One region of the Streptomyces sp. NPDC046727 genome, then DNA from elsewhere that is predicted to be linked to it. Evidence: riboswitches for the same ligand, from Rfam matches in the RefSeq annotation. Region 1 holds a riboswitch; each other region holds the start of a gene.
The links. Region 1 has a riboswitch for cyclic di-AMP ahead of ABZ937_RS04040 (peptidoglycan DD-metalloendopeptidase family protein). Riboswitches for the same ligand answer to the same signal wherever they lie in the genome.
Positions count from the first base shown of each region.

Region 2: another riboswitch for cyclic di-AMP. It lies ahead of ABZ937_RS32330 (M23 family metallopeptidase); the one in region 1 lies ahead of ABZ937_RS04040 (peptidoglycan DD-metalloendopeptidase family protein).
Region 3: another riboswitch for cyclic di-AMP. It lies ahead of ABZ937_RS01600 (transglycosylase SLT domain-containing protein); the one in region 1 lies ahead of ABZ937_RS04040 (peptidoglycan DD-metalloendopeptidase family protein).

Region 1 covers NZ_JBEYYR010000002.1:421,370-431,807, reverse strand. Annotated here, with positions in the region: gene ABZ937_RS04060 (MBL fold metallo-hydrolase) at 1-755, opposite strand, end outside; gene ABZ937_RS04055 (Glu/Leu/Phe/Val dehydrogenase dimerization domain-containing protein) at 937-2,115, shown strand; gene ABZ937_RS04050 (TetR family transcriptional regulator C-terminal domain-containing protein) at 2,163-2,783, shown strand; gene ABZ937_RS04045 (SGNH/GDSL hydrolase family protein) at 2,838-3,623, opposite strand; gene ABZ937_RS04040 (peptidoglycan DD-metalloendopeptidase family protein) at 3,868-4,776, opposite strand; cyclic di-AMP (ydaO/yuaA leader) riboswitch at 4,782-4,942, opposite strand; gene ABZ937_RS04035 (alpha-galactosidase) at 5,246-7,318, opposite strand; gene ABZ937_RS04030 (tyrosine-protein phosphatase) at 7,490-8,287, shown strand; gene ABZ937_RS04025 (hypothetical protein) at 8,298-9,098, opposite strand; gene ABZ937_RS04020 (DUF6126 family protein) at 9,129-9,251, opposite strand; gene ABZ937_RS04015 (XRE family transcriptional regulator) at 9,248-9,871, opposite strand; gene ABZ937_RS04010 (hypothetical protein) at 10,010-10,288, shown strand; gene ABZ937_RS04005 (aspartate aminotransferase family protein) at 10,297-10,438, opposite strand, start outside.
Region 2 covers NZ_JBEYYR010000034.1:14,804-25,241, forward strand. Annotated here, with positions in the region: gene ABZ937_RS32300 (asparagine synthase-related protein) at 1-395, opposite strand, end outside; gene ABZ937_RS32305 (MFS transporter) at 1,119-2,543, shown strand; gene lhgO (L-2-hydroxyglutarate oxidase) at 2,700-3,917, shown strand; gene trmB (tRNA (guanosine(46)-N7)-methyltransferase TrmB) at 3,972-4,799, shown strand; gene ABZ937_RS32320 (PrsW family intramembrane metalloprotease) at 4,842-6,146, shown strand; gene ABZ937_RS32325 (aldo/keto reductase) at 6,164-7,108, opposite strand; gene ABZ937_RS32330 (M23 family metallopeptidase) at 7,182-8,246, opposite strand; cyclic di-AMP (ydaO/yuaA leader) riboswitch at 8,254-8,422, opposite strand; tRNA gene ABZ937_RS32335 (tRNA-Met) at 8,733-8,806, shown strand; gene ABZ937_RS32340 (dihydrofolate reductase family protein) at 8,856-9,989, opposite strand; gene ABZ937_RS32345 (MarR family transcriptional regulator) at 10,054-10,438, shown strand, end outside.
Region 3 covers NZ_JBEYYR010000001.1:333,600-344,037, reverse strand. Annotated here, with positions in the region: gene ABZ937_RS01610 (FAD-dependent oxidoreductase) at 1-1,128, shown strand, start outside; gene ABZ937_RS01605 (HAD family hydrolase) at 1,252-2,064, shown strand; gene ABZ937_RS01600 (transglycosylase SLT domain-containing protein) at 2,129-2,611, opposite strand; cyclic di-AMP (ydaO/yuaA leader) riboswitch at 2,615-2,795, opposite strand; gene ABZ937_RS01595 (polyprenyl synthetase family protein) at 3,383-4,393, shown strand; gene ABZ937_RS01590 (sigma-E factor regulatory protein RseB domain-containing protein) at 4,826-6,034, shown strand; gene ABZ937_RS01585 (ABC transporter ATP-binding protein) at 6,106-7,098, shown strand; gene ABZ937_RS01580 (ABC transporter permease) at 7,085-7,969, shown strand; gene ABZ937_RS01575 (NAD(P)H-dependent oxidoreductase) at 7,966-8,577, opposite strand; gene ABZ937_RS01570 (hypothetical protein) at 8,774-9,883, shown strand; gene ABZ937_RS01565 (VOC family protein) at 9,943-10,410, opposite strand.

The DNA of each region.
Region 1 (10,438 bases):
TCTCCGCTGTGGTAGATCCGGTGCTCTTCGCCGGCGACGGCCCAGGACGCCCAGAGGGTGTGCTGGGTGTTGCGCAGGCCCCGGCCGCAGAAGTGGCGGGCCGGGGTGGCGGTGAGGGTGAGCCCGCCGACCCGGGTGGACTCGTGCCAGTCCAGTTCGCGCAGCCGGTCCGGGGAGACGCCCCAGTGTTCGAGGTGGGCGCCGACGCCGAGCGGCACGGCGAACACGGTGTCCGTGCCGGCCAGCGCCTTGATGGTGGGCAGGTCCAGGTGGTCGTAGTGGTCGTGGGAGATGACGACGACGTCGACCGGTCCGAGCGCGGCCAGCGGCAGCGGGACCGGGTGCAGCCGCTTGGGCCCGGCGAAGGGGAACGGGGAGCAGCGCTCGCCCCAGACGGGGTCGAACAGGACCCGGTGACCGTCCATCTCGGCGAGCACGCTGGAGTGGCCCATCCAGGTCAGTCTGAGTCCGGACGCGGGCGGCTTGGCCAGGTCGGCGAAGGTCGTGGGGTGCACCGGAACGGTGCCCTTGGGGGCGCGCAACGGACGGGTGTCCTTGTCGAGGAACACCTTGGCGAGATCGCGCGTGGAGCCGGACGGCCGGGTGCGCGCGGGGCCGCCGGGGTTCTGGAAGACACCGTCCTTGAAGTGCGGCGAGCGGCGGATACGCGCCAGGCGCTCACCGCTGGGGTCCGCGCCGAAGGCAGCGGGCCGCAGCACGCGGAGCCCGGAGCTGGCGGAACGCAAACCGGTCACGGTACCTCCCGGTGGAGTGGGTGAGGCCCTCCATTATGGTCGGCCCCTCCGACAGTCCGGACACGGCGGGGTGCACCCGGCCGCCGCCGGTGATCCGCCCAGTGCGTTGACAGGGCCGGGACCGGCTCCTGATACTGACTCGCGGTTCAGTAACATTCGCCGTCGCTCCCCCGGAGATCGCATGACCGCCCCGCTGATGTCGCTCGTCTGGACCGACCATGTCACGGGCCGCCGGGGCTTCCTCGTCGTGGACCGGCTGGTGCGGGGCGTGGCCAGCGGCGGGCTGCGGATGCGGCCCGGCTGCACGCTGGAGGAGGTGGCGGGGCTCGCCCGTGGCATGACGATGAAGGAGGCCCTGCACTACGACCCCGCGGGCCGCTACATCCCCCTCGGCGGCGCGAAGGGCGGCATCGACTGCGATCCGCGGGACCCACGGGCGTACGGGCTCCTCGTCCGCTATCTGCGCGCCATGCGGCCGTACATCGAGAGCCTGTGGGCCACCGGCGAGGATCTCGGCCTGAGCCAGGACCTGGTGGACCGCGCGGCGGCCGAGGCGGGCCTGGTCTCCACCGTGCAGGCGGTGTATCCGCTGCTCGACGACGAGTCGGCGGCCCGTGAGCGGCTCGCGGACGCCTTCGCGGTGGAGGTGGACGGCATCGGCCTGGACGAGCTGGCGGGCGGCTGCGGGGTCGCCGAGTCGGTGCTGGCGGCCCTGGACCGGGCGGCGGTGCCGTACGCGGGTACCCGGGTCGCCGTGCAGGGGCTCGGCACGATGGGCGGGGCCACCGCGCGCTTCCTCGCGCGCGCGGGTCTGACGGTGGTGGCCGTGGCCGACCTCAAGGGCACGATCGCCAACCCGGCGGGGCTCGACGTCGAGGCGCTGCTGGCGGCGCGCGACGGCTACGGCACCGTCGACCGCGGCGCGCTGCGCCCGGGCGACCGCGAACTGCCCGGCGACGCCTGGCTGTCCACGGAGGCGGAGGTGCTGGTGCCGGCCGCCGTGTCGTACGCGGTCGACAGCGCGTGCCAGGAGCGGATCCGGGCGCGCTGGATCGTCGAGGCCGCCAACATGCCCGTCGTCGCCGAGGCGGAGGCGCTGCTGGCCGCGCGCGGGGTGACGGTGCTGCCGGACGTGGTGGTCAACTCCGGGACGAACGCCTGGTGGTGGTGGACCCTGTTCGGCGACATCGGAGCGGACGCCGACGAGGCGTTCGCGTACATCCGGCGCTCGATGCGCGCCCTGGTGGGCCTGATGCTCGACCGCGCGGAGGCCGACGGGACGACACCGCGCGCGGCCGCGCACGCCCTGGTGACCGACCGGCTGCCGGTGATCGCGGAGCGCTTCGGCTGGTATCGCTGACGCTCCCGACGGGTTCGGCCGTAGGGGTCAGCGGCTAGGGTGACCGCGTGGCGAGAGTGCGGTTGAGCGTGGCGGAGCGGCGGGAGGAGCTGCTGCGGGCGGCGATAGAGCAGATCGAGGCGCGGGGCGTGGCGGCGGTCAGGATCGCCGACGTGGCCGCGGCCCTCGGGGTGAGCAACGCGCTGGTGCTGTACCACTTCTCCACGAAGGAGAAGCTGGTCGCCGCCGCGTTCACGTACGCGGCCCAGGACGACCTCGCGCACCTGCGCAAGCTGCTGGGCCGGCGGACCACCGCGCTGCGCCGGCTGCGGGCCGCGGTGCGCTGGTACGCGCCGACCGGGCAGGCCAAGGGCTGGCGGCTGTGGATCGAGGGCTGGGCCGTGGCGCTGCGTGAGCCCGCCCTGCGGGAGGTCACCCGGGACCTGGACAAGCAGTGGAAGGCGGCGATCACGGAGGTCATCGCCGAGGGCGTGGCGGCCGGCGAGTTCGGCTGCGCGGACCCGGTCGGTGCGGCGCTGCGGCTGACCGCGCTGCTGGACGGGCTCGCGGTGCAGCTGACGTCCTACCCGGGCGCGGTGGCGCGGTCCCGGGCGCAGGAGTGGGTGGACGACGCGCTCGCCCGGGAACTGGGCCTGGACCGGCGGGCGTTGACCGGACGGGAGCGGTGAGCGCGCACGCGTCCGCGCCCCGGACCACAGGGGCCCGGGGCACGGGCGGTCGGGTCAGGCGACCGAGGCGATGCGCATCTTGATGTCGTCCGGCGACAGCGTGCCCTTCGCGGTCACGTGGTCGCCGGAGGACTCGCCGCGCAGTCGGCGCCCGATCCAGGGGACGAGGTATTCGCGGGCCCACTGGACGTCGTCGCGGCGGACGTCCAGGGTGCCCCGGGGCGGCAGCGGCGGCCACGGCTGCTCCGGGTCGGCGGGGATCTCCAGGCCGAGGGCCTGTCCGGCGCGCAGGGCCACACGCGTGTGCCCCTCGGGCGAGAGGTGCAGCCGGTCGCTGTCCCAGGCCCTGCGGTCCTGCACGGACTTCAGGGACCACAGGTCGAGCACGGGGCAGCCGTACCGGTCGGCGATGGCGCGGACGTGCCCGTTGTAGGTGGCGATCTTGCCGCGCAGATGCTTGAGCACGGGGACACCACGGGTGTCGAAGCCGGTCGTCACCAGCACGGTGCCGGCGGCCTCGGTCAGCTGCGCCACGGCGCGCTCGAAGCGCTCGGCCACCTCGTCGGGGTCGGTGCCCGGGCGGATGATGTCGTTGCCGCCCGCGCAGAAGGAGACCAGGTCCGGAGCGATGTCGACGGCCTGCGGAAGCTGGTCGGCCACGATCTGGTCCAGCAGCTTCCCGCGCACGGCGAGGTTGGTGTACTGGAAGTCGCCCTCGGGACGCCGGTCGGCGAGCAGCACCGCGAACCGGTCGGCCCAGCCCACGAACGCCCCGTCGGGCCCGGGATCGCCGACGCCCTCGGTGAAGCTGTCCCCCACCGCCACGTACGACCCGATCACTGATCTGCTGTCATTCTTCGAATCGTCTGCCACGTCGGACCATGATTCACCTTCAGATGTGACCTACGCGACCGTAGGCAGGGGTTGACGAACGGTGAGATGAGCCACTCCTAAAGAATTTGCCAATCAGGAATACGGCTGCTCCCTGGGCTGTTGAACGCGGAACACACCGAAGGCCGGACCCGGGGATCGAGGGTCCGGCCTTCGGCAGCGTGTCAGGCAGGTGGTGCGAGGGGGCCGGGCGTCAGCCGACGGCGACGCCGTGCGTGCGGAGGTAGCCGACGGGGTCCACGTCCGAGCCGTAGTCCGGCGTGGTGCGGATCTCGAAGTGCAGGTGCGGGCCGGTCACATTGCCGGTGGCGCCGGACAGGCCGACCTGCTGGCCCGCGGTCACGGTCTGGCCGGCCGAGACGGAGAGCTGCGACAGGTGGGCGTACTGGGCGTAGTAGCCGTCGTTCAGCTTGATGACGACCTGGTTGCCGTACGCGCCGCCCCAGCCGGCGGAGACGACGGTGCCGGCGGCGACGGCCTTCAGGGGGGTGCCGGTCGGCACGACGAAGTCGACGCCGGTGTGGTAGCCGCTGGACCACATGCTGCCGGCCACGTGGTAGCCGGTGCCGATGGTGGCGCCGGCGACGGGGAGGGTGTAGCCGGCGGAGGCGGTCTGGGCGCCGCCGGACCCGGACTGCCGGGCGGGCTGTGCGGCGGCCGACCGTGAGGGCTTCGAGGCGGCCGAGGAGTGCTGCTGCGGGGCGGCGGACTCGGTGCGGGCCGGCGCGGCCTTCTCGCCGAGGCTGAGCTTCAGGCCCGGGTGGATCAGCGACGGGTCGGCACCGACGGCCTGCCGGTTGTCGTCGTAGAGCCGCTGCCAGCCGCCCCGGACGTGTTGCTCCTCGGCGATCTTCGAGAGGCAGTCGCCGCTGCGGACCGTGTAGGTGCGCGCGGCCTGATCCGACTGTGCGGCGGCCTTCTTCACCGTGCCCGGGAGGGACTGCACGGCCTTTCCGGACACGGACTGCGCGGGGGCGGCGGCGTGCGCTCCGGTGGCCCCGAGCAGCGGGAGGGCCAGGGCGGCGCCACCGGTTCCGGCGACGGCGATGGAGCGGGAAAAACGCGGGGTCTTGGGGCGTCGGTGCTTACCCTTGGGGGGCATGGCGCAATTCCTCTCCGGCGCCTGCGAGGTGAGCTGTCGGGTTCGGGCTGGAGCTGCCCGGCCGTGCGCGCACGGCTGCACCCCTGGCCTGTCGCGGAGACCGGACAGGCAGTCGTACCTGGTGGGTCCCCCGCTCCTGCCGACGCGGGTCAAGTGTGTGGGGACTCCGGTCGGCGGCAGGATTCGGCGTTCCGTCCGGAATGGTTGGGAACGTAAGCGAGCAAGACGCACGGAAACAAGCGGCAGGTTCCCGTTGTCCGTGTTTCGGATGATCGGATACGGGAATTCACGGTCACCCAGCGTGAATTCCCGCGCCCTTCGCTCCCTCAATTCGCCTTTTCGATACGGCGATTACGTGAACATGACGCGCGACGTACGGTCACGGATATGACGCTCCTCACGCCACTCGCCCCCATGGACCCCTATTCCGTAGCGAGTTGGAATGAAGGCGCTAATTCGGGCAGATAGCTCAGATGCGGCGCAGACGGAGAACCATCGCATCCAGGTCACCCTTGAGTCCCGTGCGCACTCCGTGATGCAGCAGCACCGCACCCCGGTACACTTCGCCCGTTTCGCGGCATTCGTACGATGCCGTCGGGTCGAGTCCGCGCAGCCGTACCGCCGGCACCGGCTCTCCGTGGCTCTGCGCCTGCAGCCAGGCGAGGACGACCGTCTCCTCCCCCCGGACGTACTGGACGGCGCTCAGACCGCCCGTCGGGGGCCGCAGCCGGTACAGCTCGCCGTGCTGCACGACCGGGCGGATCTCCTTGTACAGCTCCACCCACCGCCGGGCCTCGGCCAGCTCCTCCGCGCTCCACTCCGTCAGGTCGCCGCCGACCCCGAGCACGCCCGCCATGGCACTGACGAACCGGAAGCGCAGCGAGCTGACCCGGCCGTTGAGCTGCGTGTTCGGGCTGTCGGTGACCCAGGCGGCCATCACGCGCGCGGGGTGGATCTGGGTGAAGCCGTACTGAATGGCGAGGCGGTCCAGCGGGTCGGTGTTGTCGGAGGTCCACACCTGGTCGGTGCGGCTCAGCACGCCGAGGTCGATCCGGCCGCCGCCGCCCGAGCAGGACTCGAAGGCCACCTGGGGGTGGGCGGCCCGCAGCCGGTCGAGCAGGGCGTAGAGGGCGCGGACGTGGTCCACCCACAGGCGCTGCGGGTACGGTTCCCCGGGCCAGCCCGCGTCGGTGAAGCAGCGGTTGAAGTCCCACTTCACATAGTCGATCGGGGCGCTGGAGAGCAGGGTGTCCAGCTGCTCCCACAGGTACTCCTGGACGTCCTCGCGTGCGAGGTTGAGAACGAGCTGATTGCGCAGTTCCGTCCGCTTACGTCCCGGTTGGTACTGCACCCAGTCGGGGTGGGCGCGGTACAGCTCGCTGTCCGGGTTGACCATCTCCGGCTCGACCCAGATGCCGAACCGCATACCCAGGCCGTGCACCCGGTCGGCGAGGGGCTTGAGGCCGTGCGGGAAGCGGTCGGGGTTGGGTGTCCAGTCGCCGAGTCCGGCGCGGTCGCTGGTGCGGGCGCCGAACCAGCCGTCGTCCACCACGAACAGCTCGACACCGATCTCGGCGGCCCGGCGGGCGAGGGCGGCCTGCTGCTCCTCGGAGATGTCGAAGTTCGTCGCCTCCCAGGAGTTGAACAGCACGGGCCGGTCCCGCTCGGCCTCCGGGATGACGTACGCGCGCTGGTAGGCGTGCCAGGTGCGGCTCGCGCCGCCGTATCCACCGTCGCTCCACAGGCCCGCGAAGACAGGGGTGGTGTACGACTCTCCCGGCTGAAGGAGCAGCAGTCCCGAGTCGTCGTGGCCGGCACCGCCGGTGATCTGCACGCGCGCGTCCGGGAGTTGGGCGACCGCGATGCGCCAGGAGCCGGACCAGCCGAGCGCGCAGCCGTAGACCTCGCCGCGCTCCTCGGTGGCGTCGGTGTCGAGGGCGACCCAGGGCAGGTGCTGGTGGCCGGTGTGGCCGCGGCGGCTGCCGATGACCTTCTCGCCGTAGGTGAGCGGGGCGGTGGTGAGCCGGGACTCGGCGGCCCAGCGGCCGTGCAGCTGGGCCAGCCGCCAGCCCTCGCGGTCGGGCAGGGTCCAGGTGGCGGCGTCGGCCCGCAGCAGCTCCACGCGCGCGTGGCCGCCGTTCTCGACGGTCACCCAGCGCTCGACGACATCGCCGCGCATCCGGTAGTGCAGCGCGATCCCCACGCCGTCGTCGTCGAAGCGCAGCCGCAGCTCGTCGCCCTCCGTGTCGTACGCCACGAAGCGCCATTCGGTGCCGCGCCGCTCCTCGGTGCGGACGGACAGGGCGGGGCGGACGAAGCGGGGTCCGCCCTCGACGGGGTACTCCTCCCGGCCGTCGAGCGGGGACTCGAAGGGCCAGTAGCCGGGCAGGGGGCTCAGCGCGAGCGCCTCGGCGTCGGCGAGCGCGATCCGTGGCCCCCAGTGCAGATGGAGCAGCTCGTCCGCGCCGGTGAGATGCAGGGCATAACTGCTGCTGGGGCCTGACAGGAGCCAGGTGCGACCGTCTTCGGCGATGTCCACCATCGAGACCTCACAGGTGTCAACAGATCCCCTCAAGTGCCAACATCATCGAGGGCCGCCGGCCCTGCTGACAATGCCTGTGGACAACTCATTGCCCGAGGAAATCGATGCCGTATGGTCGACAGAGCGCCCGTCGACGAGCCGCGCCGGCGGGGCCGACCGGGAGGAGCCCCCGTGACGCAGCAGGTCCCGTCGACCGAGCCGGAGCTGGCCGGTGTGCGCAATTTCCGTGACGTGGGCGGGCTGCCCACGGTCGACGGACGGCGGGTGCGCCACGGAGTGCTGTTCCGCAGCGGCCATCTGGCGCACGCGACCGAACAGGACGCGGCCTTCCTCGCCTCCCTGGGCCTGCACACGATCTTCGACTTCCGCAACGCGGCCGACCAGAGGCTGGAGGGCCCCGATGTCGAGCTGCCCGGCGTGCGGAATGTGAACCTGCCGCTGAGCGACCCGGCGGACGGCGCCGAGTTCTGGAAGATGGTCCGCGACGGCGACCTCGACCAGCTGCGCGCGATCCTGGACGACGGCAAGGGGGCGGCCCGGATGATCGCCTCCTACCGGAAGATCGTCAAGGAGCGCACCGCCGAGCACTCCAGGGTGCTGAACGCGCTCGCCGACGACAGCGTCCCCGCGCTGATGCACTGTGCGGCCGGCAAGGACCGGGCGGGCATCTCCATAGCCGTCACGCTCCTGGCCGTGGGCGTCGAGCGCGAGGCGATCGTCGCCGACTACCTGGAGTCCAACGCCAAGCACCGGCGCTACAAGGTCCGCCGCAGCGGCAGCGCGGACACCGCGTACACCCCCGAGGTGATGGAGCTGCTCAACCCGCTCTTCGACGCCCGCGCCGCATACCTGGAGGCGGCCTTCGCGAGCATCGAGGAGACCTGGGGCGGCGTCGAGACCTATCTGGCCCAGGGCCTCGGCCTCTCCCCCGAGTCCCGCGACCGGCTGCGCGAGCGCCTGCTGGACTGACGGGAGCCGGTCAGGGCGCCCAGGGCAGGCGGACGGCCTCGATCTCGGGGTCGCGCAGCAGGGCCTCGACGAGCGCGGCGGGGCCCGCCACCTTCGTGGCCCACAGGTCGTAGTCGGTGCACAGGACCCAGGAGCGGTCCTCGGCCCACAGGTTGGACGGGCTGAAGTCGGCCTCGGGGTTGTCGTACAGCATCCGCGCGTCGCCCAGCCGGCCGGACCGTACGTGCGGGTTCTCGAAGTCGACGGCACCCAGCAGCAGCGGGTTGTAGTAGGCCAGGCAGCGGGTGTCCGGGCCCGCCGGGCTGTGCTCGGTGAGGATCTCGACCAGCCGGTTCCAGCTCTCGCGGTCCAGGCTGCCCTCGGTGGGCGGATCGAGGGCGACGGGCCAGCTGCCGCCCCGCTTCACCGACGGGAAGCACCGGTACGAGGGCAGTAGCCCCTCGGGCACCAGGGGGTCGCCGGTCCGTGCGGCCAGCTCCGCCCAGCGCAGCCGCCGCCAGCCGGGCCCGGGATGCCCGGAACGGCCCAGGCCGCCTCCCGTCGCGGTGCCCAGCTCCGTGAGGTCGATGCCCGCGAGGACCGTCCGCTCGACGCCGCCGTCCGCCACACGGGCCCGGCGGTACTCGTCGTACGTCAGGCCGGCCGGGGCCTGCTCGTGCTCGTACATGGCGTTGAGCACCCAGGCCGCGTCCGGCAACGGCGGCGGCATGAACCCGGTGATGCCGTCACCGGCCAGCTCGTGCAGCCAGTCGGCGGTACGGGGCGAGGCGAGGGGCCAGCGAGCGGTCGTCGGGTCGCGGGTCTCGGGCATCCGAGCATGATGGCACGCCGGCTCGGCCGCTCAGCCCTTGGCGCCCACCGCGAACAGCAGGTAGAGGAACGCGGCGAGGACGTGCCCGAGCGCGATGTAGATGATCAGGCGGATCCACAGGGAACGAGGGAACTTCTCCTCGAAGTCGCTCATGGCAGCTCTCCGGTCAGCGGGCCCAGGCACAGGGTGGCCGTGGGGCTCTGCAGCAGGGTGTGGACGAACAAAAGCTCCACGCCGTCGTGGTCCTCGGCGGCGAGGCGGTGCGGGGTGAGCGAGTCGAAGTGCGCGCTGTCGCCGGGCCCGAGCAGGTGCGCGGTGTCGCCGAGCCGCAGCCGCAGGCGCCCCTTGAGGACGTAGAGCCACTCCTCGCCGGGGTGGACGCGCACGATGTCGCCCTGCGAGCCGTACGGCACACTCACCCGCAGGGCCTGCATGCCGCGGCCGGCCGCCCCGGCCTGGACGTACGTCCACCCGCCCGCCCGGGTCGGCTCCATGTCGGCGGCCCGCACGATCGCGTGCCGGTCGGCGACCGTCTCGCCGAGCAGCTCCGACACGGTCGTACCGTAGATGCGGGCGAGTGCGAGGAGCATCGGCAGCGAGGGCTGGCGGTGCCCGGTCTCCAGGCGCGAGAGGTGGGCCGGGGACAGTCCGGCGGTCCGGGCCGCGGCCTCCAGGGTGAGGCCGGCGCGCCGGCGCAGGGCGCGCAGCTGCGGCGCGACGGCGGGCAGGTCCTCGCCCTGGCCCGCCGGTGGCGGGGCGTCTGAGGCGTTCATGCCTCCATTGAGCCCGAGCTTTGCCCTCTGGGCAATTTTCTTGCCCCTGAGACAAAAGCGCGCCGAGCCGCCGCTCCGCACCCCGCCCTGTTACGATCAAGCTCAGGATTTGAACACGTTCAAACCAGGGGGAGTCTCATGCCTGCGAACACCGCACCCGACCCGGCCGACACACCCGCCGGCGCCCTCGGTCCGACCGCCCTTGTGCTGGGCGCCATAGCCGCCGTGTCCACATGGCCGACGATCATGCTGCTTCCGGTGATGTTCCTCGCCGGAGGGCTCGCCGTCACGTTCGGCCTGATGGGCGCCCACTACGCCCGCCTCGGCATCGGCCGGATGTGGACCGCCGTGACCGGAGCCGTCCTGGGCGCGACCGGACTGCTGTACCTCCCCTTCCTGCTCCTCCTGGCCCCCTAGGCCCGTCCTCAGCGGTTCGCCACCGCCTGCTTGATCAGGGTCTTGCCGAAGTCCCACATGAGGCCGCCGCCGCTGTGCGCGTCGTCCATCACCGCGGTGAAGGCGTCCACGAACCGGTCCACGTCGGCCTCGTCGAGGACCAGCGGGGGG
Region 2 (10,438 bases), on a different contig from region 1:
CCGCCGGCCCAGGGGGTGTGGAACACCGGGCGGGCGCCCGCGAGATCGCCGCAGACGGTGATGCGGCGGCCGGCCTGGACGACGGCCGTGTAGCTGCCGGGCCAGGTGGTCAGATGGCGCAGTGCGCCCCCGCGCGCGGTGAACAGCCCGCGGCGCAGCTCCTCGTCGGAGGCGCCGCAGATGCCGAGGACGGCGATCCGGTTCTGCCCGTCGGCGTGCACCACGCGCACCTCGTCCGGGCGCCAGTCGCCGACGGCCCACAGCGGATCCGGGTCGCCCCACAGGAGTTGGGAGCCGACCGGGTGCAGGGTCTCCCCGTCGTACCCGACGGCGCCCGCGGAGCCGATCCCTGCGGAGCCCGCGGCGGTGCTGCTCCAACCCACCAACCACCGCATCGACGCCTCCACAGGCTGTGGACAACCAGTGCACCGTACGAACCGGACCCCATGCTGCCATGAAGGGCACGTGGGAGAGGTGTGGTGGCGCCGCCTTCGATCGAGGGAAGTTCGCGTGGCGAGCGAGGGGAGTTGACGGGCGGCCGACGGGTGCGGGGTGGTCCCGGCCGGGACGGCGCCCGAAGGGTGCGGCGCGAATGCGCCCCCAATGCGCTCCCCCAAAACGCCCTTAGCGCCCTCAAGTTGCATGGTCGGAGCGGCACATCGCCGCATCGAACTGGGGCGATTTTCGGCCAAATACTTGGCGGGGCACCGGATATGAGCACGCTCCGTACAGGCTCGCGGAGCGTCCGGCCGCCCACACACGCGCACAGTCCGGGAGGCGGATGACGCCTCCCGGACCGGTCCGCCACCCGCGGGGATGAAGGTGGCGGTGTCCCCCAGCCCACTGGATCCAGTACAGCGGGCCGACCCACGCAGATGCCATGGAACCGCTCCCCCGGTGGCCGGAGAAGAGCGCACGGACGGGCGCACGGCCACACGCACCGGGGCACGCGGCGACAGCCCGTGCACGGTGCGTACAGGGCCGTACTTCCGTACGGACCACAATCCCGCCATCCGGAACAATGCCCCTTAACGCTTGGGATGCGGCGAACTACGCTGGGTTTACGAATGCCGCGTGGTTATGCCAGCGCGGCAGCCGTCTGTGTCGAGGGGTGGCGCATGTCCAGGGAGCAACGCGGGCCGAACGAAAAACTCGGCGCCGTTCTCGCCCTCGCGGGAATCAGCAACGCGGGACTCGCCCGACGCGTCAACGACCTTGGCGCCCAACGCGGGTTGACGCTTCGCTACGACAAGACGTCCGTGGCGCGCTGGGTGTCGAAGGGCATGGTGCCGCAGGGTGCGGCGCCGCACCTCATCGCCGCCGCCATCGGTCAGAAGCTGGGCCGTCCGGTGCCGCTCCACGAGATCGGCCTGGCGGACGCGGATCCCGCGCCCGAAGTGGGGCTCGCCTTCCCGAGAGACGTGGGCCAGGCGGTGAAGTCGGCGACGGAGCTGTACCGCCTCGACCTCGCCGGCCGCCGGGCGGGCGCCGGCGGCATCTGGCAGTCCCTCGCCGGGTCGTTCGCAGTGAGCGCATACGCAACGCCCGCCTCACGGTGGCTGATAACCCCCGCCGACAGCTCGGTCGCGCGGGAGGCGGGCTCCGCCGAGGGCTCCGGCGCACCGATCAAAGTCGGCCACAGCGATGTGCGGAAGCTGCGGGAGGCCGCCGAGGACGCCAGACGGTGGGACTCCAAGTACGGCGGCGGGGACTGGCGTTCGTCGATGGTCCCGGAGTGCCTGCGGGTGGAGGCGGCACCGCTGCTGCTCGGCTCCTACTCCGACGAGGTCGGCCGCGCCCTGTTCGGGGCCTCCGCGGAGCTCACCCGGCTCGCCGGCTGGATGGCCTTCGACACCGGGCAGCAGGAGGCCGCGCAGCGGTACTACATCCAGGCGCTGCGGCTCGCGCGCGCGGCGGCGGACGTCCCCCTGGGGGGCTATGTGCTGGCCTCCATGTCGCTCCAGGCGACGTACCGGGGCTTCGGGGACGAGGGGGTCGATCTGGCACAGGCCGCCCTGGAGCGGAACCGGGGCCTGGCGACCGCCCGCACCATGAGCTTCTTCCGGCTGGTCGAGGCACGGGCCCACGCGCGGGCGGGGGACGCGCAGGCGGCGGGTGCGGCGCTGAAGGCGGCCGAGGGGTGGCTGGAGCGGTCCCGTCCCGGTGACAACGATCCCTCCTGGCTCGGTTTCTACGGGTATGACCGGTTCGCCGCGGACGCCGCGGAGTGCTACCGCGATCTGAAGGCACCTCGGCAGGTCCGGCGGTTCACCGAGCAGGCCCTGTCGAAGCCGACGGAGGAGTTCGTGCGGTCGCACGGGCTGCGGCTGGTCGTATCCGCCGTGGCCGAGCTGGAGTCCGGGAACCTGGACGCGGCATGCGAGCAGGGGGTGCGGGCCGTGGAGGTGGCCGGGCGGATCTCTTCGGCGCGGACGACGGAGTACGTGAAGGATCTTCTGCATCGGCTGGAGCCGTACGGGGACGAGCCTCGGGTGGCGGAGTTGCGGGAGAGGGCTCGCCCGCTTCTGATGGCGCCGGCGTAGGGCCGCGCCGCTTCGGCGTCTGCCGGGTTGCTGTGCTTCGGTGGCTGCGGCTTCGTCGTGGTCTCTCGCGCAGTTCCCCGTGCCCCTTTCGGGGCGCCGCCCCCGACCGGCGTTTGAAGGCACTGTCAGTGGCGCAGTGCACTATCGATGGCGGAGGTGGTGCAGGTGCGGGTCGGTGCGTATGACTGCGACGTGCTCGTGGTCGGTGGGGGGATCGTCGGGCTGTCGACGGCCTATGCGATCACGCGGGCCGCGCCGGGTACGCGTGTGACCGTGCTGGAGAAGGAGTCCGGGCCCGCCCGGCACCAGACGGGGCGCAACAGCGGGGTGATCCACAGCGGGATCTACTACCGCCCGGGCTCGCTCAAGGCGCGGTACGCGGTGCGGGGCGCCGCCGAGATGGTGAAGTTCTGCGCCGAGTACGGCATCGCGCACGCCGTCACCGGCAAGCTGATCGTCGCCACCGAGCGGGAGGAGCTGCCGCGACTGCACGCGCTCGTGCAGCGCGGCCGGGAGAACGGCATTCCGGTGCGGGAGCTGGGACCCGCGCAGATCATCGAGTACGAACCGGAGGTGCGGGGCCTCGCCGCCATACACGTCGGCACGACGGGGGTGTGCGACTTCGTGGGCGTGGCGCGGGAGCTGGCGCGCGCGTCCGGGGCGGACATCCGGTACGGCGCCCGGGTGGTCCGTGTGGACCGGCGGGCCGACCGGGGCGTGGCCGTGCTCACCGCGGCCGGGGACGTGGTCCGCGGCCGGGTGCTGGTGAACTGCGCGGGGCTGTACTGCGACGAGGTGGCCCGGCTGGCCGGCGACGAGCCCGAGGTCCGGATCGTGCCGTTCCGCGGGGAGTACTACGAGCTGGCGCGGCCGGAGCTGGTGCGGGGGCTGGTGTATCCGGTGCCGGACCCGGCGTTCCCGTTCCTCGGGGTGCATCTGACGCGCGGGATCGACGGAGGCGTGCACATCGGCCCCAACGCGGTGCCGGCGCTGGCCAGGGAGGGGTACGACTGGGGGGTCGTACGGCCCCGGGAGCTGGCCGGGACGGTGGCGTGGCCGGGATCCTGGGCGATAGCCCGGCGGCACTGGCGGTACGGCGCGGGTGAGCTGCACCGCTCGGTGTCGAAGGGCGCGTTCCTGGAGGCCGTGCGGAGGCTGCTGCCCGCGGCGGAGGCCTCGGACCTGGTGCGGGCGCCCGCCGGGGTGCGGGCGCAGGCGGTGCTGCGGGACGGGACGCTGGTGGACGACTTCCTGATCCGGGAGGGCGCGCGGGCGGTGCACGTGCTGAACGCGCCCTCGCCGGCCGCCACGGCGTCCTTGCCCATCGGGCGGGAGGTGGGGCGCCGGGTGCTCTCGCTGCTCGGTTCGCTGTAGGGCGGCACCGGCGCTCCGTCCGGTGCCGGCGGGCGCCGTAAAATCTGTCTTACTGTGTCTGACTTTCTCAACGCCTCCGAAGCCCCCTCCCCGGCCTCCCACACCCCCGGTGTGTCCGTTCGGCACACCCGGGCCAAGGGGGAGCCGCGGTTCCCGGACGGGCCCAAGGCCGATCCCGCCGGGTCCCACTTCGAGCGGCGGATCCGGAGCTTCCAGCCGCGGCGGAGCCGGGTGACGGCCGGGCAGGCCGACGCGCTGCAGCGGCTGTGGCCCCAGTGGGGACTGGACATCGACGGGCAGCGGGTGATCGACCTCGGCGAGCTGTTCGGGAACGACCGTCCCGTGGTGCTGGAGATCGGCTTCGGGATGGGCGAGGCCACCGCGCAGATGGCCGCGGGCGACCCGGACACCAACATCCTGGCCGTCGACGTGCACACCCCGGGCCAGGGCAATCTGCTCAATCTCGCCGACCAGAACGGCCTGTCCAACGTCCGCGTGGGCAACGGCGACGCGATCATCCTGCTCCGCGAGATGCTCCGCCCCGACGCGCTGGACGGGCTGCGCGTCTACTTCCCCGACCCCTGGCCCAAGAAGCGGCACCACAAGCGGCGGCTGATCCAGCCCGAGTTCCTGTCGCTCGCCGCGACCCGGCTGAAGCCCGGCGCGCTCGTGCACTGCGCGACCGACTGGGAGCCGTACGCCGAGCAGATGCTGGACGTGCTCACCGCGCATCCGGACTTCGAGAACACCCAGGCGGACGGCGGTTTCTCGCCGCGCCCCCGGTTCCGGCCGCTGACCCGTTTCGAGGGGCAGGGACTGGACAAGGGTCATGTGGTGAACGATCTGCTGTTCCGGCGCGTACCGCACAGCCAGGACCGATAATCCGCTCCAGCCCCTCGTCCCGTCACCGTTAGGGTCGATGCCGTGGCCACCAGTCCTCCGTTTCCGACCTGTCCCCCGAGCCCCGGCGACGGTGTGCTCCGCCACCCGCACTGGTGGCAGCGCAGGTGGGTGCGGTACGGAGCACTGAGCAGCCTGCTGGCGCTGTCCGGCCTGGTCATCCTGGCGCTCGTGCGGCGGCAGACCGGCACGGAGGGGTTCCTCGTCGGGCTCGGTCTCGCCGTGCTGCCCGTGCCCTGGCTGATAGCCGCCTTCCGGTGGCTGGACCGGGTGGAGCCGGGCCCCTGGCGGAACCTGGTCTTCTCCTTCGCCTGGGGCGCCTGTGCCGCCGCGCTGATAGCCATCGTGGCCAACAGCTTCGCGACCCGGTGGATCGCCACCTCGACCGCGGATCCGGCCAGTGCCGACACCCTCGGCGCCACGGTGATAGCACCGATCGTGGAGGAGTCCGCCAAGGCCGCCGCCGTGTTGCTGGTGTTCCTCTTCCGCAGACGTGACTTCACCGGGATCGTGGACGGCGTGGTGATAGCGGGGGTCACCGCCACCGGGTTCGCGTTCACCGAGAACATCCTCTACCTCGGTACGGCCTTCGGGACCGACCAGCTCACCGGCGACCGCGGCATCGCCTCCGTCACCGCCGCCACCTTCTTCGTGCGCATCGTGATGTCCCCGTTCGCGCACCCCCTGTTCACCGTCCTCACCGGCATCGGCTTCGGCATCGCCGCGCTGTCCGCCGAGCGGCAGCATGTACGGCGGGTTCTGCTGCCGGTGTGCGGGCTGCTGCTCGCGATGAGCATGCACGCCTTCTGGAACGGCTCCTCCACCTTCGGCGAGTACGGCTTCTTCGCCGTCTACGCCGGCTTCATGGTGCCCGCGTTCGGGCTGCTGACCTGGCTCGCGATCTGGACGCGGCAGCGGGAGCTGCGGACCGTGCGGGCGGAGCTGCCCGCGTATGTGCTGGCCGGGTGGCTGGGGCCGGCCGAGCCGTTCGCGCTCTCCTCGATGCGGGCGCGGCGGATGGCCCGGGACTACGCCCGGCACCACCATGGTCGCCCGGCGGCACGGGAGGTGGCGCGGTACGAGGCGTACGCCACCTCGCTGGCGTTCCTGCGGCACCGGGGGCGCACGGGGAGGGCCGGGGCCGACTTCGTCGTACGGGAGCGGGAGTTGCTGGACGAGCTGTGGAAGCGCAGGACCGTGGCCCGGCCCGCGCTGGAGTACGCGGCACGGACGGCCGCGCCGGTACGGCCGGTGTACGCGGGGCCGGTGCCGTACGGGTACGGCTGGCCGACGGCTCCGTACCCCGCGTACAACCCGTACCGGACGTAGCCCCGAGAACTGGCTGACTAGGCCGACGCCTCCGTCAGCTTCGCCAGCTCGGCATCCGTCAGCCTGAGGTCCGCCACGCCCAGCAGGGCCGGGAGCTGCTCCACCGTGCGGGCCGAGGCGATCGGGGCGGTGACCGTCGGCTGGGCGGCGAGCCAGGCCAGGGCGACCGTGGCCAGCGGGGCCTCATGGGCCGCGGCGATCTCGTCGAGGGCCGCCAGGACCTTCTGGCCGCGCTCGGATTCCGCGTACTCCTGGGCCCGGCCGGCGCGGGCGCTGTCGACGGTCGTACCGGGGCGGTACTTGCCGGTGAGGAAGCCCATGGCGAGCGCGAAGTACGGGACGGCGGACAGGCCCTCGCGGGCGACGAGGTCCTGCAGCGGGCCCTCGTAGGTGTCGCGGGAGACCAGGTTGTAGTGCGGCTGGAGGGCGACGTAGCGGGCGAGGCCCTCGCGGTCGGAGAAGTCGAGGGACTCGCGCAGGCGCTCGGCGGTGATGTTGGAGGCGGCGATGTGCCGGACCTTGCCGGCCTTCACCAGCTCGTCCAGCGCGCCGATGATCTCCTCGACCGGCACCTCGGGCTTGTCGAAGTGGGTGTAGTAGAGGTCGATGTGGTCGGTGCCCAGGCGGCGCAGGGAGGCGTCGGCGGCTGCCTTGATGTTGGCGGCGGACAGGCCCTGGAACTCGGGGTGCTGGCTGACCTTGGTGGCGATGACGACATCGGCGCGGTTGCCGCGCGCCTTGACCCACTTGCCGATGATCGTCTCGGACTCGCCGCCCTGGTTGCCCTCGATCCAGGCGGTGTAGGCGTCGGCGGTGTCGATGAAGTTGCCGCCGGCCGCCGCGTAGGCGTCCAGGACGGCGAAGGAGGTGGCCTCGTCGGCGGTCCAGCCGAAGACGTTGCCGCCGAGCGCGAGCGGGAAGACCTCAAGATCGGAAGAGCCGAGTTTACGAAGTGACGTCATACGTCATGTCAACGCCGGCGGGGGACGATCGCATCCCGCCGCCGGCGTCGAATTCCGGCCGAACGCCCGGCTGTCAGGGGTTGAGGCCCTTGCCCCGCAGCCACGCCATCGGGTCGATGCCGGTGGCCTGGCCGCCCGGGTGGACCTCCAGGTGCAGGTGCGGGCCGGTGACGTTGCCGGTGGCGCCGACGCGGCCGATGACGTCGCCGGTGGAGACCTTCTGGCCGGCGGAGACGCTGATCGAGGACTGGTGGCAGAACCACAGCTCGGTGCCGTCGTCCAGGGTGAGGATCGTGCGGTAGCCGTAGGCGCCGGCCCAGCCCGCCTCGGTGATCGTGCCGCTGTGGACGGCCTTGATCAGGGTGCCGGTGGGGGCGGCGAAGTCAAGACCGGTGTGGTAGCCGGAGGACCACATCGAGCCGGCCTGGCCGAACGTGGAGGTGATCGTGTACGAGGAGGTCGGCAGCGTGTACTGCTTGGCCAGCTTGGCCAGCCGCTCCGCCTCGGCCTTCTCGGCGGCCTCGGCCTTCGCCTTCGCGGCGGCCTTCTCGGCGGCGTCCTCCGCCTCCTCCTTGGCCGCGGCGGCCTTGGCGGCGGCCTCCTTCTCGGCCTTGGCGGCGGCGTCGGCGGTCTGCTTCTCGGCGGCGGCGAGCACGGTGGCGGTGGCCTTGCTCTCGGCCTGGCTCTGCTGCTGCTCGGCCTGGGCCATGATCCGGTTGCGCAGGGCCTCGCCCGCGTCGCCGTCCTCGGCGTCGGCGGCGGTCGTGCCGACACCGCTCAGCGTGGTCGTCGCGGCCTCGGCCGGCTGGGAGTCGGAGCCGTCCTCGAAGAGGGAGCCGACGGAGGGCAGGTCGGGCAGGGAGATCGAGACCGGCGGCTTGCCGGTGTGGGCGCTGGCCATGCCGCCCGCGCCGACCGCGGCGATGACGCCGACGCCGAGGACGGTGGAGCTGCGCGCGAGGCCGCCTCGCTGCTTGGCGACGCGGTGCCGGCCGCGGACCGGGGCGACGGAGTCCGCGGTGGGGTTCCACTCCTCCCAGGGGCCCTCTTCGGCGCGGTAGGCGTCGTAGCCGAAGGTCTCGGTGTCGCGCTGTGCCGGTATGAACGGGGCTTCGGGGACAGGCCGGTTGGACGCCACGCGGGCGTGCTCCTTTCCTTCCTCCGCCTACCGGGTTAGCTGACGGGTTCGGAGCAGGAAGGTCTCCTACGCGCGTATACCGGTCGTGGACTCCGTGAGTTCACGGCGGTATCTGCGTGATTCACCCCAGGGTGGTGGTTCCCCGGCTCCCTTGCGGGATTCGGCGCGTGCGCACGGAGCCGCCTCTTGTGACGGCTGGGACGACCGCGCTGCGTTATCGAACGTTAATAGACCCGCCAGTGACTTTCCAAGCCCGTTCGGCTTGATCATTCACGATTTTGACGGCGGAGCTATGCGCCATTACCCCGTCAAACCGGGCGAGTTGACCGGGATGCGGGAGCGTTCAGTAGTCACTGAAGGTTTTGATGGTGACTCAGGCGTTATGCGGAGGGCGTCCATCCGGTCACCTTCGGTGATGATCACGGGGGCGCAAGAAAGCGGGTGTGCAAGCACCCCTCCGCATGACGTATGCTGGTGACACAACGACGCGGGGTGGAGCAGCTCGGTAGCTCGCTGGGCTCATAACCCAGAGGTCGCAGGTTCAAATCCTGTCCCCGCTACTGAAGACTCAGGGCCCGGAATCCATCGGATTCCGGGCCCTGAGTGCTGTCAGCCGAGCAGATGCCCGTTCGGCGCCTTGGCGAGCGCCTCCAGTTCCGGGAGCACGACGACCTGGGCGCCCGCGGCGGTCAGGACGCCCGTGCCGTCGGCCGCGGCGACGAACGTGTCGGGTTCGCGCCAGGCGGTGACCACCCGGCGTACCCCGGCCCGCAGGATCAGCCGGGCGCAGGGCGCGGGCCGGGAGGCGCGGCGGGCACAGGGCTCCAGGCTGCTGTAGACCGTGGCACCGGCCAGCCGGGGATCGGCCGGGCCGATCTTCGCGAGGGCCGCCTCCTCCGCGTGGACCACGGGATCGGCGCCCTCGCGCGAGTGGCCCCGGGCCAGCTCCGTACCGTCGGCGGCGACCACGACCGCGCCGACGCTGAACGCCGTCTCCGAGGGCGGGCACAGCGCGGCGAGGTCACAGGCGGTGCGCAGCCAGTGGCGGTCGGCGGCGGTGGGCAGCGGGCCGGTGCCGGGGGCCGTGGGCGCGTAGCGCATGAGGACGACGTCCTCGATCCGCCGGGTGTCGAGCAGGCGCAGACGTCCGCCCTGGTAGGCGCCCGGTCCGAAGAGGCGCGGGGCCGCGGGGTCGCCCACGAACAGCGGGGCGAGGACGAGCTGGAGTTCGTCGGCGAGGCCCTGCTGGAGGAGCTGGGTGTGGACCGTGCCGCCGCCCTCGACCATCAGCCGCCCGACTCCGCGCACGTCGTGGAGATGCTCCAGCAGGGCCCGCCAGTCCAGGGCGGGGCCGAGCGGGACGACGTCGGCGGTGCGCCCGAGGCGGCGGGCGGCGGGTCCGGCGCCCTTGTCCGTCGTGTAGACGAGTTTCTCGCCGCCGGTGTGCCAGAAGTTGGCCCCGGGGTCGAGGTCGCCGGAGCCGCTCACGGTGACCTTCAGCGGGTACTCCGGCTTGCCCGCCGCCGTGCGGGCCGCGCGCCGCTCGGCGGAGTTGACCAGCAGGCGGGGGTTGTCGGCGCGGATCGTGCCGGCGCCGACGAGGATGGCGTCGACGGAGGCCCGTACCTCGTCGACCCGGTCGAAGTCGGCCGGGCTCGACAGCAGGAGCCGCTCGGGGCCGGTGTCGTCCAGGTAGCCGTCGAGGGAGACGGCGGCGGACAGCAGGACGTACGGCAGGGGCATCGGCGCGCTCTCTTCCGGCGGCGGACGGCTTGGTTCAAGTTTGAAACAAACCTACACTGGCGGCATGACGACCCGCTGGCTCAGCCCCGAGGAGCAGCGCGCCTGGCGCGCCTACATCGCCGCCTCCCGCCTCCTGGAGGACGCGATCGACCGGCAGCTCCAGCAGGAGGGTGGCATGCCGCACCTGTTCTACACGGTGCTGGCCAACCTCTCCGAGGCCCCCGACCGGCGGCTGCGCATGACCGATCTCGCCGAGACACTGAAGATCACGCGCAGCCGGCTGACGTACGCGGTGACCCGGCTGGAGCGGGACGGGCTGGTGCGCCGGGAGGACTGCCGCCGGGACAAGCGCAGTTCGCTCGCGGTGCTGACGGACGAGGGGATGGCCGTACTGGAACGTACGGCACCCGGGCACGTCGAGGCGGTGCGCGCCTCGGTGTTCGACCGGC
Region 3 (10,438 bases), on a different contig from region 1:
ATCCCCGTGCGCGTCTTCGGCGATCCCATGGTGAGCTGGCGTGATCACATGCCCCAGGGCATGCTCCTCAAGTCGACACCCGCCGCCTCGAACCTCGACTGCCCCCAGCCCGGCCACACCCTCGCCGACTACTGCGACGCGGCAGGGATCCGCCGCCTGGTGACCGACGAGGACATCATCCCGGTGGAGACCTTCATCTCCTACGGGGAGTGGTTCCAGCAGAGGCTGGTCCCCGGCCTGGAGCGGGTGCGGGTCGTCTCCGTCGACCGCGACCCGAACGGCGGTTTCGAACTCAAGCTGGACTCCGGGGAGTTGTTCACCGCGCGCGCGGTCGTCGTCGCCACCGGTCTGTCCGGGCTCGCCCACCTGCCGGCCGAGCTGGCGCCGGCGGCGGCCGACGGTCCCGCCCCGACCGGCCCGGTCTCGCACAGCTCCCAGCACCACGACCTCGGCCGGTTCACCCGCAAGGAGCTGATCGTCATCGGCGCCGGCCAGTCCGCGCTGGAGACGGCGGCGCTCGCGGCGGAGGCGGGGGCACGCGTGCGCGTGGTCGCGCGCGGGCACGGCAGGGTCGCCTTCGGCGCCCCGCCCTGGAAGCAGCCGAGGCTTCGCCCCGAGTCCCCGTTCGGCCGAGCCTGGTCGCTGTGGGCGCTCACCTACTACCCGCACCCGTACCGCTTCCTGCCCGAGGCCGCCCGCCACTACCTGGTCCGCCGGGTCCTCGGCCCGCTCGGCGCCTGGTGGCTGCGCGAGCGCTTCGAGAGCGGTGTGGAGGTGCGGGACGTCGCGCGGGTGGTGGGCGCCGAGATCCAGGACGGCAGCCCCGTGCTCACCGTCCGCGCCCATGCCGGCCACACCGAGCGGCTCGTCGCCGACCACGTCATCGCCGCCACCGGCTACCGCGTCGACCTGGCGGCGATGGACTTCCTCGGCCATGAGCTGCGCACCCGGCTCGCGGTGAGCCGCGGCGCGCCCAGGCTCGGCCCCGGCTACGTCTCCTCCGTGCCCGGCCTGTACTTCACCGGCCTGCCGGCCGCGTCGTCGTACGGCCCGGTGATGCGGTTCGTCTGCGGTACGGAGTTCGCCTCCCCGCGCCTGGCGAACCACCTGGCCGCGGCGCACGGTTGAGCCCCAGGGGTCGCAGCGGTGACCCCATCAAGGCGTCCAGGGGCCCCACTTGGGGTCAATCAGCACGTAAGTGCGTGGAATGACAGGTGAGTCGGCGGGGCGCGGTGTCCGTATTCTCTGATCATGGCACCCACCCCCGCACACGCACTGATCGCCACCGACCTGGACGGGACGCTGCTGCGCGGCGACGACACCGTCTCCGACCGGTCGCTCGCCGCGCTCGCGCGGGTGGCGCGGGCCGGTGCCCGGCACCTGGTGGTCACGGGCCGCCCGGCCCCGCGGGTACGGCCCCTGCTGGCGCAGCTCGGCTGCACCGGGCTCGCGGTGTGCGGGCAGGGAGCGCAGGTCTACGACGCCGGGGCCGACCGCCTGCTGTGGTCGGTCCGGCTGGACCGGGAGCTGGCCGAGACCGCGCTCGGCAAGATCGAGGCGGAGGCGGGCCAGGTCTACGCGGCGGTCGACCAGGACGGCGTGGACGGCCTCACGCTCATCGAGCCCGGCTACCGGATGCCCCATCCGACGCTGCCCGCGGTGCGGGTCGGTCGGCGGGACGACCTGTGGTCCGAGCCCATCAGCAAGGTGCTGCTGCGGCATGCCGACCTGTCCGACGACGAGTTGGCGACCGTGGCGCGCGCCGCGGTGGGCTCGCTGGCGACGGTCACCATGTCGGGGCCCGGCACCGTGGAGCTGCAGCCGAGCGGGGTGACGAAGGCGACCGGCCTGGCGCTGGCCGCCGAGCGGCTGGGGATCGGCGCCGAACAGGCACTGGCCTTCGGAGACATGCCCAACGACATCCCGATGTTCGACTGGGCCGGACGCGGCGTCGCCATGGCCAACGCGCATCCCGAACTGAAGGCGGTCGCGGATGAGGTCACCTTGTCGAACGAGGACGACGGCATCGCCGTCGTCCTCGAAAGACTGTTCCCGGCCGGCTGACCGGGCCGACCGTGACGTCGACCGGCTGACCGGGACATCAGCAGCGCGTGCCCCGACCGGCCGATCAGTAGGCGCCGAACACGTTGTCGATGGACCCGTACCGCGCGGCCGCGTAGTTGCAGGCGGCGGTGATGTTCGCGACCGGGTCGTAGATGTCGAACGACGTGCCGGCCACGTGGTAGGCGTTGAACGTCGGGTCGATGACCTGGAGCAGGCCCTTGGACGGGATGCCCTTGGCGGCGTTGGAGTCCCAGAGGTTGATGGCGGCCGGGTTGCCCGAGGACTCGCGCATGACGTTGCGGTAGATGCCGTTGTAGGTGCCCGGGATGTGCTTCTCGGCCATGATCGCGAGCGACTCGCGGATCCAGCCGTCGAGGTTGTTCGGGTACCCGGCGAGGGTGGTGCCCGTGGTGGTGCCGGTGGCCGCGGAGGCACCGGTAGCGCCGATGAGCGGAAGGGTGAGGACGGCGGCGCCGGTGGCGGCGGCGACGAGGGTACGGACGAGGCGGCTGTTCCGGGTACGGCGGTGCTGAGCGGCAGCAGGCATGGGGAAGTTCCTCTCCGGCGCCTGCGAGGTGAGCTGTCGGGTTCGGGCGGGGAGGTGCCCGGCCGTGCCTGGGGGAGGCACGACTTCACCCCGAGCCGTTCCGGTGCGGCGTATGCCGTCCGACTCAGCGACTTACCTGGGTCCCCCGCTCCTGCCGTACGAATGAGTTCGTCGATGGGTATGCGGGCGGCGGCAGGATTCGGCGTCCGCCCGACGGCACGGAACGTATGCGGGAGCACATGTCGGGAACAAGTACCGGATTCATACAACATGCGGTTTGACCTTGATCGATGCCGTATGAGGTGCTTGATCCTTTGCGGTTGCCAATCTTCAACTCGCCGACGGGGCAAGGGGTCGTGGGGGGTCCGGCGGGTGGGGCGGGCCAGTAGGCCGCGTGACCCAACTCACGAAATGGCAAAACACTTTAAATCAGACATGGGGGATTAGGGGGATTCGGGCCTGAAGTCGGGGTCGTGGTGGAACCGGGGGTGTGGTGCGTGTCGTTGTCGTAGTGGCCGACGGGGGAGGGGTGATGGAGGAGGGGGTGTGGAGAGGTCGCGACACGGCATCCGGATTACCGTTAAGTCGACAAATGTCCGTTATTACCATGTGATCAAAACTATGCCGGTCATGATCCGATACCGCCCAGGCTGGACCGGTGGGCGCTATCGGTGATCGAAAGAGGACCGGATACGCTGACTTGAGTGATGGCAGCGACCTATCGACAAACCGTGTAAGCGCCAGCAGACACCAGCAGACAGGAGACCCCTCGTGACCGTCGTCGGGCCGTTCGGGCTGAGCGTGCGGGACCAGGCTCTGGAAGCCGATGTCCAGGCCGGATTGGCGGCTGTCGAGGAAGGCTTGCTCGATGCCACCAAGAGCGAGGTCCCGTTCATCACGGAGGCCGCGCAGCACCTCGTACGGGCCGGAGGGAAGCGTTTCCGGCCACTGCTCGTGATGCTCGCGGCCCAGTTCGGCGACCCCTACGCGCCGGGCGTCGTGCCGTCGGCCGTGGTCGTGGAGCTGACCCATCTGGCCACGCTGTACCACGACGACGTCATGGACGAGGCGGCCGTGCGGCGCGGCGTGGACAGCGCCAACACCCGCTGGGGCAACTCCGTCGCGGTTCTCACCGGCGACTTCCTCTTCGCCCGCGCCTCCCAGATCCTCGCCGACCTCGGCCCCGAGGCGGTCCGGGTGCAGGCCCTGGCGTTCGAGCGGCTCGTCACCGGTCAGATCCTGGAGACCGCGGGTCCCTCGGACGGGCGCGACCCGGTCGAGCACTACCTGGACGTGCTCGGCGGCAAGACGGGCTCCCTGGTGGCGGTCTCCTGCCGGTTCGGCGCGATGATGTCCGGCGCCGACGAGACGGTCGTCGACGTCCTCACCCAGTACGGCGAACGGCTCGGCGTCGCCTTCCAGCTCGCGGACGACGTCCTGGACATCGCCTCCGACTCCCACGAGTCCGGCAAGACCCCCGGCACCGACCTGCGCGAGGGCATCCCGACCCTGCCGGTGCTCCGGCTGCGCGAGCGGGCCGCCCGGCTGGGCCTGGCCGAGGACATCGCGCTGTGCGAGCTGCTGGACTCCGACCTCAGCGACGATGCCCGGCACGCCGAGGCGCTGGCCGGCCTGCGGGCCCACCCCGCGCTGGAGCAGGCCCGCCGGGACACCGTCCGGTACGCGGAGGAGGCCCGGTCCGCGCTGGCCCCGCTGCCCGAGTGCGATGCCAAGGCGGCGCTGCTGGAGCTGTGCGACGCCGTGGTGCACCGGGCGGGCTGACCCGGCCGGGAAACAGACCGGCCGACCCGCACGGAACCTGCTGGCGAGCCGTACGGAACCGGCTGGCAGACCCGTACGGAACCGGCTGGCCGACCCGTACGGAACCGGGCGGTCGACCCGTACGGAACCGGCCGGCCGATTCCGCCGGAGCCCGGCGGCCGACTGTCCCGGAGCCTGGCCGACCGCCGCGGACGGACACCCGTACGGGCGGTGTTCCCCCACACGACCCCTACGGGTAGGGGGAGATACGGCCGTCGGGTGTCATACCGCAGGCGTACACGCAGTTGCCTCCGAGGGCTGACGCTTCTTCACCGCCGATTTGGTGAGATGGAAACCACGGAAATCACCACTCCTCACCGATTCGGGTGAGAATGGCGGCTCAGGTGGACCAGCGTGACGACAGCCGCCGCCGACGACGGAGGTAAGGCACACATGGCACCGTACGAATCCGACGACACAGTGGGCGCCGCGCGGGACGAGAACCCGCGCTCCGGCCGGCGCAAGGCCGCCCGGTACGCCGTCCCGGTCGCGGTGGTGGGGGTGGCGGCGGCCACGATCGGGCTGGTCCCGGCGCTCGCCGACTCCGGTGACCCCGACCTGCCGAAGATCAGCGCACAGCAGCTCATCGAGAAGATAGCCAAGTCGGACGTGCAGCAGCTGTCCGGCACCGTGAAGATCAGCACCGACCTCGGCCTGCCGAACCTCGGCGGCCTGGAGAGCAGCCTGGTCTCCGGGGCCGGCCAGGGCTCCGGCGACGGCTCCTCCGCCGACCCGCAGGCCAAGCTCACCGAGCTGGTCTCCGGCACGCACACCCTGCGTGTCGCGGCCGACGGCCCGGACCGGCAGAAACTGTCGCTGCTGGAGAGCGGCGCCGAGTACAGCCTCATCCACGACGGCAAGGACGTCTGGGGCTACGACAGCAAGAGCAACGAGGTCTACCACTCCACCGCGGCCGACTCCGGCAAGGAGCACAGGGCGGAGCCGCCGGCCACCCCCAAGGACTTCGCCGACGAGATCCTGAAGTCGGTGGACGACACCACGTCCGTCACCGTCGACGGCACCGCACAGGTCGCCGGACGGGACGCCTACAAGCTGCTCATCCAGCCCAAGCAGGGCGACAGCACGGTCGGCGCGATCAGCATCGCCGTGGACGCGAAGACGGGCCTGCCGCTGAAGTTCACGCTGACCCCGAAGAGCGGCGGTGCCGCCGTGGTCGACGCGGGCTTCACCCGGGTCTCCTTCGCCCGTCCGGCCGCCTCCACCTTCGACTTCACCCCGCCCAAGGGCGCGAAGGTCACCGAGGAGAAGGACGCGGCCAAGGCGCCGGAGCACACCCCGAAGCACGGCGAGGACTTCACCGAGGGCCTGAAGGGCGCGGACGGGCTGAACGTCCTCGGCGAGGGCTGGACGTCCGTCGCCACCTTCGACACCGGCACCGAGGGCGGCCTGCCGACCGGCTCCCAGGGCGGTGACCTCGGCGGCTTCCTCGGCTCGCTCGGCGACCAGGTCTCCGGGAAGTTCGGCAAGGGCACGGTCTTCTCCACCCGCCTGGTCAACGCCCTGATCACCGACGACGGCAAGGTCTACGCCGGCGCGGTCACCAAGGACGCCCTGGTGAAGGCGGCCGACGCGGGGAAGTGATCCGATCCGGGAACTACGGGCCGTGACCGGCCGTTGACCCTTCGGGAGCACGACGAATCGAGGGGGAGCCGATGGACGAACCGTCCGCCACGCAGCGGGACCCCGTCACGGACCGGGATCCGGCAGACGCGAAGGCGAGCGTGATCGCCACGCGCGGTCTCACCAAGCGTTACCGCGGCGGACAGCTCGCCGTGGACGGTCTCGACCTGACCGTCCCGGCGGGCAGTGTCTTCGGCTTCCTCGGCCCCAACGGCTCCGGCAAGACCACCACCATCCGCATGCTGATGGGCCTGATCGAGCCGACCGCGGGCACGGCCCGGGTGCTCGGCCGGCCCATGCCGCGATCGGCCCGTACGGTCCTTCCGCAGGTCGGCGCGCTCATCGAGGGCCCCGCCCTGTACGGCTTCCTCTCCGGCCGCGACAACCTGCTGCGCTACGACGCCGCCGACCCGACCGCCGACCCGCGCACCCGGCACGCCCGCGTCGCCGCGGCACTGGAGCGGGTCGGCCTCGCGGCTGCCGCGGGCAAGAAGGCGAAGGCGTACTCCCTCGGTATGAAACAGCGCCTGGGGCTGGCCGCCGCGCTGCTCCAGCCGCGCAGACTGCTCGTCCTGGACGAGCCCACCAACGGCCTCGATCCGCAGGGCATGCGGGAGATCCGCACCCTGATCAGAGAGCTGGCCGCCGACGGTACGACCGTCTTCCTCTCCTCCCACCTCCTCGACGAGATCGAGCAGGTGTGCACCCATGCGGCGGTCATGGCGCAGGGCCGGCTCGTCACCCAGGGCGCGGTCGCCGAGCTGGCGGCGGGGGCGCGCGGCCGGCTGGTGGTGACCACGCCGGACGCGGCCGAGGCGGCCCGCGTGCTGAAGGAACTGGGCGTGGGGGACGTGGCCGCCGACGGCGACCGGGTCACCGGCGAACCGCCCGAGCGGGACCTCGCCGAGGTGACCGCGGCCCTGGTCACCGCGGGTGTCCGCGTCCGGGGCCTCACTCTCGAACGGGCCTCCCTGGAGGACGCGTTCGTGGCGCTGACCGGGGAGGGCTTCGATGTCGCGGGCTGATGTGCTCCAGGCGGACGCCGTGCGCCGGCCGAGCCCCCTGTGGTCGTTCGGTCTGCTGCGCAGCGAGCTCGCCACCACCGTCCGCCGCTGGCGCACCCTCGCCCTGCTCGGGGTGCTGGCCGCGGTGCCGGTGCTGGTCGGGACAGCGGTGAAGATCGAGACACGGGGCGGCGGGTCGGTGGGCGGAGGGAACGGCGAGGGCCCGGCGTTCATCACGCAGATCACCAACAACGGCCTGTTCCTGGTGTTCACCGCGCTGGCCGCGACACTGCCGTTCTTCCTGCCGATGGCGGTCGGCGTCGTCGCGGGCGACGCCATAGCGGGGGAGGCGGGTGCGGGCACCCTGCGCTATCTGCTGGTCGCCCCGGCCGGCCGCACCCGCCTGCTGCTCACCAAGTACGCGACGGTGATGGCGTTCTGCCTGCTGGCCACCCTGGTCGTCGCCGTCTCGGCGCTGCTCGTCGGCGCGCTGCTCTTCCCGCTCGGCGAGCTGACGACGATCTCCGGTACCCGGATCGGTTTCACCGACGGACTCGGCCGCGCCCTGCTGATCGCCCTGGTCGTCGCAGCCTCACTGGTCGGTGTGGCGGCCCTCGGCCTGTTCGTGTCGACGCTCACCAACAGCGGCATCGCGGCGATGGCGACCACCGTCGGCCTGCTCATCACCGTGCAGATCGTCGACCAGATACCCCAGCTGCACGCGGTGCAGCCCTACTTGTTCTCGCACTACTGGCTGTCCTTCGCCGACCTGATGCGCGACCCCGTCTACTGGGACGACCTGGTGAAGAACCTCGGCCTCCAGGGGCTGTACGCGGCCGTGTTCGGCTCGGCGGCCTGGGCGCGGTTCACGGCGAAGGACATCAGCGCCTAGCCCCGGGCGCCGGCCTGGGCGTCTGCGGTCTCGTACGGGAAGCGGGCGAGGGGCGCGTCCTGCGCGAAGAACGTCTTGGCGCGTGCCAGCGCGTCGGTGTCCTTCCGTACGTCACCGGGCGCGCTGCCGTTGCCCAGCAGAACGCCTCCGAAGCGCATGCCCAGGTAGGCGGCCGAGTTGTTGAGGGTGCCCACATAGGGATCGGCGACGGACGGCTCGTGGTCCGCCAGTGCGGCGATGCCCCAGAGGGTGCGGCCGGCCATCGTGGCCTTGAAGTCGACGCCCGGGGTGCGCAGCCAGGCGGACCAGTGGTCCAGGTAGGTCTTGGTGAGGCTGGACACCGAGTACCAGTAGAGCGGCGAGGCGATCACGATGTCCGTCGCCGCGAGCGTGGCATCCAGCAGCAGGCCGGTGTCGGTGTTCGACGGCGGCCGGACGTGGTCGCTGTCGTGCCGCAGGTCCACGAAGCCGGGCAGCGGGTGCTCGGCGAGGCGGATCCAGCGTTGTTCGATGTCACCGGGCAGTTGTGCGGCGGCCTCGTGAGCCAGCAGCTCGGTGTTGCCGTCGGCGCGGGCGCTGCCCAGGACGAAGAGGAAGCGGCGGCTCATGGGTCCCCCAGGTGGGTCGGGTCGTACCCCGGATAAAGGCGTGTGCATTTTATGCACACGCATTCAATCTGCGCCAGGGGGTTTGGCTGGTGCGAGGCTGTGACGTCGCGGTGACGTGGAAGCCGGGGGGAACCGACACACTGGTGGGCAGGATGCGTACGACCGGATCGCGACGCCGGGGGAGTGAGGGGCACCGATGGCCGGACTGAGCTTCGAGAAGAAGCGGCCGCAGCAGCCTGTGGGGCACCCGGCGGCGGTGCCCGTCCGGGTGTTCGGCACGGGCGGCGCGTCGGTGGGCGGGGCGGCGGTCGTGGCGGCGCCGGGCGAGGACATCCAGCAGGCCGTCCTCAACCACCTCCAGCGCCTGGCCATCAGCCTCGGCGCCCCCGTACGCGCCACGATCCACGACGAACTCACGGGCTGTGTGCTCCCCCTGGAGGTCTCGGCGGACGGCTCCAGCCGGATGACGGGGGAGGCGGTCCGGTCGACCGCCCCCGCGTCGCGTCCGGAACCTGTGACACCGGGGACGGTGCAGGCCCCGACGGGCCAGTTCGGACCGCCGCCGGTGATGGCCACGCCCGTGACGGCCACCTCTTCGACGGACGTGCCCGTGACGGCCACGCCCAAGACGGCCACGCCCGTGGCTCCCGAGCCCCTGCCGGCCACGCCCGTGGCGGACGCGCAGGCCACGGAGACGCGCGCCCCCGCCGCCCAGGCAGCCCCCTTCGCCGCCGTATCGGCGGAGCCGCCCACCACCTCCACCCCCACCCCGGCCCGCGGTTTCGACGCCGTCGCCGAGGAGGTGCTCGGGGACGGGCCGCTGACCGAGACCGCCGAGGGGGCGGAGCTGCTCACCGAGCCGATGAGCCGTATCAACGAGGCTGTGCGGGCGGGCCGGATCGACACCGCGACGGAACTGGCCGACCGGACGCTCGCCGAGGCGTCCACCGTGCTCGGCCCGCGCCACGCCGAGGTGCTGCACCTGCGCGAACTGTGCGCCTACATCGCCTACTTGGCGGGCGACCCGGTCCGCGCCTTCGACCTGTCCCTGGACCTCGCCCGGCAGCGCCGCCAGGCACAGGACGGGGAGGCCGCCTACGGCAATGTGCAGAGCGCGGCCACCGCCTGGCGCGCCGTACGCGACCCCGAGGAGGGCCTGCGGCTGGGCCGCGACCTGATCGACCTGTGGACGGACCTCACCGCCGAGCCGGGCCCGGCCGCGGACGACCTGCGCCCGCTGGAGTCGGCCCGCGCCCGCATGGTCCGGCTGACCGACCGCGCGGCCAAGGCGGCGGCGCGGGCCTGACGGTCCTGGCGGCCGTGACGGCGGCTGCCGCCGTCACGGCCCCGCGGAGCCCCGGCGGCCTACTGCACGCAGAACTCGTTGCCCTCCGGATCCGCCATCAGCACCCACTGACCCGCGGGCTCCTTCACCTCCCGCAGGACGCGCGCGCCCAGCGCCTGAAGGCGTGTCACCTCGTCCGCGCGCCGCTCCGGGCCGGCGTGGACATCGAGGTGGAGCCGGTTCTTGCCGGTCTTCGGCTCCGGTACCCGCTGGAACAGCAGGCGCCGGCCGAGCCCGGTGCCGGTCTCCGGGTCGTACGGGTCGTCAGGGTGCCGTACGGCGATCAGGTCACGGAAGGCGGCCCGCCCGTGGTACTCGACGGCGGCCTCCCCGGGCAGCGCGCCGGCGGACAGCAGCCGTTCGACGAGGGCGCTGTTGTCCTCGGCCGTGTAGTGCAGCGCGGCGGCCCAGAAGTCGGCCTGCGCGTGCGGGTCGGCCGCGTCGATGACGAGCTTCCAGTGCAGCGGAGCGGGCGCCTGTGTGGTCATGGCCCCCACTTATAACCGGACCTGTCGG